Regions from separate parts of the Shewanella sp. WE21 genome, predicted to be linked through region 1. Evidence: predicted binding sites of a transcription regulator. Region 1 holds the regulator's gene; the other holds the start of a gene.
The links. Region 1 encodes MetJ, which represses methionine synthesis genes. Its sites were predicted from a motif close to TAGACGTCTAGACGTCTA; they were not measured.
Positions count from the first base shown of each region.

Region 2: serA (phosphoglycerate dehydrogenase) is a predicted target of MetJ. The motif match lies at 1,130-1,147, and genes of this name have one in related genera.

Region 1 is NZ_CP023019.1:2,555,318-2,557,732, reverse strand. It holds gene metB (cystathionine gamma-synthase) at 1-407, opposite strand, end outside; gene metJ (met regulon transcriptional regulator MetJ) at 620-934, shown strand; gene CKQ84_RS11125 (sulfite exporter TauE/SafE family protein) at 1,069-1,812, shown strand; gene nrfD (NrfD/PsrC family molybdoenzyme membrane anchor subunit) at 1,919-2,415, opposite strand, start outside.
Region 2 is NZ_CP023019.1:2,831,802-2,834,216, reverse strand. It holds gene CKQ84_RS12360 (LuxR C-terminal-related transcriptional regulator) at 1-78, opposite strand, end outside; gene CKQ84_RS12355 (DUF2238 domain-containing protein) at 473-1,081, opposite strand; gene serA (phosphoglycerate dehydrogenase) at 1,236-2,415, shown strand, end outside.

The DNA.
Region 1 (2,415 bases):
TGCGCAATGGCGGCGGCTAACGCTTGGCTGTCGGTTTGGTCGACCACAATGAGCTTAAACTGGCCTTTCTTCGCCAAGTTGGTAAATAAACGGTAGGAACCACCATAGCAATCATGGGGCACAACTAATAGGTCATCGGGGCCGAGCAAAGTAGTCACTAAGGTGATGGCCGCCATGCCAGTGCACGTCACTATGCCAGTGGCGCCCTTTTCTAATTGCGCTAATGCTTCGCCTAAAATGCAGCGCGTTGGGTTGCCTGAACGACTGTAATCGAATTCGCGGGGATTTTTATGACCATCGAAGGCGTAATTAGTCGACAAATAAATCGGTGGCACAACTGCGCCATATTGAGTATCGCTTTCGATACCCTGACGCACTGCCAGTGTGGCTAATTGACGCTCTGCCATGGGTGGACTCCTAAATTCGATAGACTGATAGAGATGTCTGGACGTCTAAATGTACCTAAGCCCAACGCCATCGTCAATAGGCGTGAAGACGTTTAGACGTCTGAACATAAAGAAATCTGTTTGCAATCACAAAGAAATAGTAGCAATAATTTGACTGTTCTTTGTAAGGGTTTAAAATCTGCCCCGAATTTAGCGTTATAACAGGTGAGTCAATGACTGAATGGAATGGGGAATACATCAGCCCCTATGCTGAACATGGCAAGAAGAATGAACAAGTAAAAAAAATTACTGTGTCTATTCCGCTCAAAGTGCTTAAGGTCCTCACGGACGAACGTACTCGTCGTCAGGTCAATAATTTGCGTCACGCCACCAACAGCGAGCTGTTGTGTGAGGCATTTTTGCACGCCTACACTGGCCAGCCATTGCCCAACGATGAAGATCTGTCAAAAGATAATCCAGACAGCATTCCCGCTGAAGCCAAGTTGTTGATGGATCAAATGGGAATAGAGTGGGAAGACATGGAATAGCGACTCGTCGCTTTCAAAGTCATATCACAGTGCTCATCAATAGGGATCGTTAACGATCCCTTTTTGTTTATACCCAAGCGACTTCAAACTTTAAATTTCACCATCTTGAGTTGGTTTGGGATATAGGAAATCCTATGTTTTCTATGATAGATCCACAGACACTCGCCTTAGCCTCGCTGGTCGTGTTTCTGGGCGCATTAACCCAAAGTCTTATTGGGTTTGGGCTTGCGGTTGTCGCCAGTCCTTTGCTGTATATCGTCGATCCACAACTTGTACCTGCGCCTGTTATTGCTATGGGTTTCTCCATCGCCCTGCTGACCTTAGTGCGTGAACGCGGTCACTTAGAATTCAATGGCTTGCAATATGCGCTCCTAGGTCGCGTGCCCGGCGGTTTTATCGGCGCGAGTTTATTGCTGTTTGCGCCTCAACCCATACTGGGTTTATCCATCGCCGCCATTGTGACTGTCGCAGTGATCCTCAGCCTGTATAAATTCAGCCTGCCAGTGAATAAGAAAACCCTCTTCGGTGCGGGCGTGGTTTCAGGGATCTTCGGCAATATCGCCGCAATTGGTGGCCCGCCGATGGCGATTTTGTTAGCAGGCAAAGATGCCTCGCAGTTTCGCGCAGCCCTGTCGGCCTTCTTCATTTTTAGCTCCATGATTGCATTGGTCATTTTAGCGATCACTGGCTTATTAGAATTAAAACATCTTTGGCTGTCGTTGATGCTGCTCCCCTCAGTGATTTTAGGTTACTTAGTCGCAGGACGATTAGTGGGCCATGTCGATAAAGAGAAGACAAAGATGGCGACGTTAGTCCTGTGCAGTATCAGCGCCTTAGTGCTAACAGTGAAGTCGGTTATCGAGTTATTACCCCAATAAGCGTCCTGCTTGTACTGGCAAACCTTCTCAAGATTCAAACAATAAAAAAGCACTGACATTGCCAGTGCTTTTTCTTTATCTATCAATATGTAAAGCCAGCTTACACTCAGCTTAAATAGCTTTGCCCTGCGTACACAATAAAGTGTCTTAAAGCGAGTACGCCCGTTAAGCTCGCGCAGGCAACCATGATCATCGCGCCCTTAGTGTGGCGAGTCGCGGCGGGTAGCAGCATAAACAGCAATGGAATACCAAAACCTATACCGACAACGCCTATCCAGAACACGCTTGCCCATAACCCAGAAGTTAACGATGCTAAGGCCGCAGCCGCCGCGCCGCCCTTGAAGTACAAGGCGCAGAACAACATGAACAGGAACAGAATTTCAATCGCCATCACAGGCAATTCTAAACCGTGCATCTTCACTAAAGTTTTGTCGTGGCTGTCAGTCTTAAACATCAGCAACGCCAGTACCGCATTTGCCGCAGCGCCCGCCGATAAACCCGACACTAAAAACAGCGCAGGCAGTACCGCAGTGTTGAGCATAGGATAGGCATTCATCGCCGAAATCAAGAAGCCAGTGTAAGCCCCTACGCCAATGGCCAGGA
Region 2 (2,415 bases), 280 kb from region 1:
TATGGATTCAGCGAGTAACGCTAAATGACATGGCGCGGCCATTTGGTGTAAAAAAACCAATTCATTAATTGTGCTCAATGACTCTCCTCCCTGAAAAGTATTCTCTATTGCAAAATGGTATGTTTGACTCGTCTTTTTAGTTAGATTTTTCAACATTCCATTAACCTAGTTAATTCTGACTAGTTAACGATTGAAAAACATCACCCAAATGTACTATTCCCTGTTTAATGCTAGTAGGTTCGACTAACTCACCACAATAAAATGGAATAACAGTCAAAAATACCGTTTTACTTGGCCAACGCCCAGCACCTAATACTTTCCAACTATGACGTTATCAATCCAAAGTTGCAACACAAAGAAAACACAATAACAACACTAAAGTATGACAACTCAATGTCATCACACTCACACCATATATTTCAGGGAAGAAAGTCTTACAACTCGACCAGGGAGCATCACCCACTTTTAGCCGCTAAATCCTCTGCTTGAGTCTCGCGATTTGTTTATCTTGAAAACGAGACAGTAAAGCTAACGCGACAATTGCACCAATGAGGGCAAGAAACATGTCAGATTGGGTATCCCATACATAGCCTTGAGTACCTAAAAAGGCTTCAGCCCCTTCGCCAGTTGCCACGGCAACCCACCATTCGATCAGTTCATAAAACGCCGAAAAAGCGAGCACAAAACAAGTGGCAAGAAACGCGCACCAAGCCCCAGGTTTGACAGCTTGATTACGCAACATAATTTCACGGGCGAGCATGGCTGGGATAAAACCTTGCGCAAAATGACCCACTTTATCGTAATTATTACGTTCTGAACCCATCCAATCGGCAATCGTGTCGAATAACGGCACTTCAGCGTAAGTATAATGAGCACCTACAAACAACACACAGCAGTGTATTAAGACGAGAAAATATACTAAAGGTGTCAGTGGAAAACGTTTACGAGTAAAGAATAAAATCGGTACAGCAATCAATGCAGGTAAGGCTTCGAGCCACCATGTAAAAGGATCTGCGGGTTTTATCGCCGACCACACCAAAACTGAGAGGTAAATACCGCACCATGCTATTTTGTTATTCAATGTTTCTTCCTCTTATGCGATATTGTTCTAAATTTAGAATATTAACTTTAGCCATCTAGCCCTCCACACTGAGTAAAAAAAGTGCTACTTTGGTGGGTGAAGGTTGTGAGCATATCATAAGAAACATTTCTATTAATTAGAGGGTACCCATATCATGGCGAAACATTCGCTGGACAAGGATAAGATCAAGATCCTGCTGTTGGAAGGCGTCCACCAATCTGCGGTCGATGTATTTGAACGTGCGGGATACACCAATATCGAATACCACAAAGCTTCCTTAAGCGATGAAGCCTTACTTGAGTCCATTAAAGATGCGCATTTTGTGGGACTTCGTTCGCGTACCCAATTAACTGCAGAGGTGCTGAAACGTGCCGAGAAGTTAATCGCGATAGGATGTTTCTGTATTGGAACCAACCAAGTTGACCTTGCCACCGCCGAATCCCTTGGTATCCCAGTATTTAACGCTCCCTTCTCAAACACTCGCAGTGTTGCAGAACTCGTAATTGGCGAAATCATTATGTTGATGCGGGGTATCCCTGAGCGCAACGCTATAGCTCACCGTGGCGGCTGGATGAAAACCGCAGCGGGCAGCTATGAAGTGCGTGGTAAAACCTTAGGTGTGATTGGTTACGGCCATATTGGTACTCAACTTGGCATTCTGGCGGAAACCTTAGGTATGCGTGTCGTGTTCTTCGATATCGAAGACAAACTGCCACTAGGTAACGCACAACAAGTCCATTCGTTAGAACTCCTATTAGCACAAGCTGATGTAGTTAGCTTACATGTCCCTGAAACTCCACAAACAAAAGACATGATAGGCGCTGCCGAGTTTGCGGCGATGAAAAAGGGCAGCATCTTTATCAACGCATCACGCGGTACTGTAGTCGATATTGAAGCTTTAACCGTTGCGTTAAAAGAACGTCACCTCGCAGGTGCCGCAATCGATGTGTTCCCCGTTGAACCACAATCGAATGACGATGAATTTATCAGCCCTCTACGCGGTTTAGACAATGTTCTACTCACGCCGCATGTCGGCGGTAGCACGGCCGAAGCCCAAGAAAACATTGGTATCGAAGTCGCGGGTAAGCTCGCTAAATACTCAGACAACGGCTCAACCGTTTCTGCGGTTAACTTCCCTGAAGTGTCATTACCAACGCATAAAGGCACCTCGCGCTTGCTGCATATTCACCAAAACCGTCCGGGCGTGTTGATCAAGATCAACCAAGCCTTCTCGGAAAAAGGCATCAACATCGCCGCCCAATATTTGCAGACCACCGCAGAAATTGGTTATGTCGTGATGGAAGTCGACACAACTCAAGCGGAAGAAGCCTTAG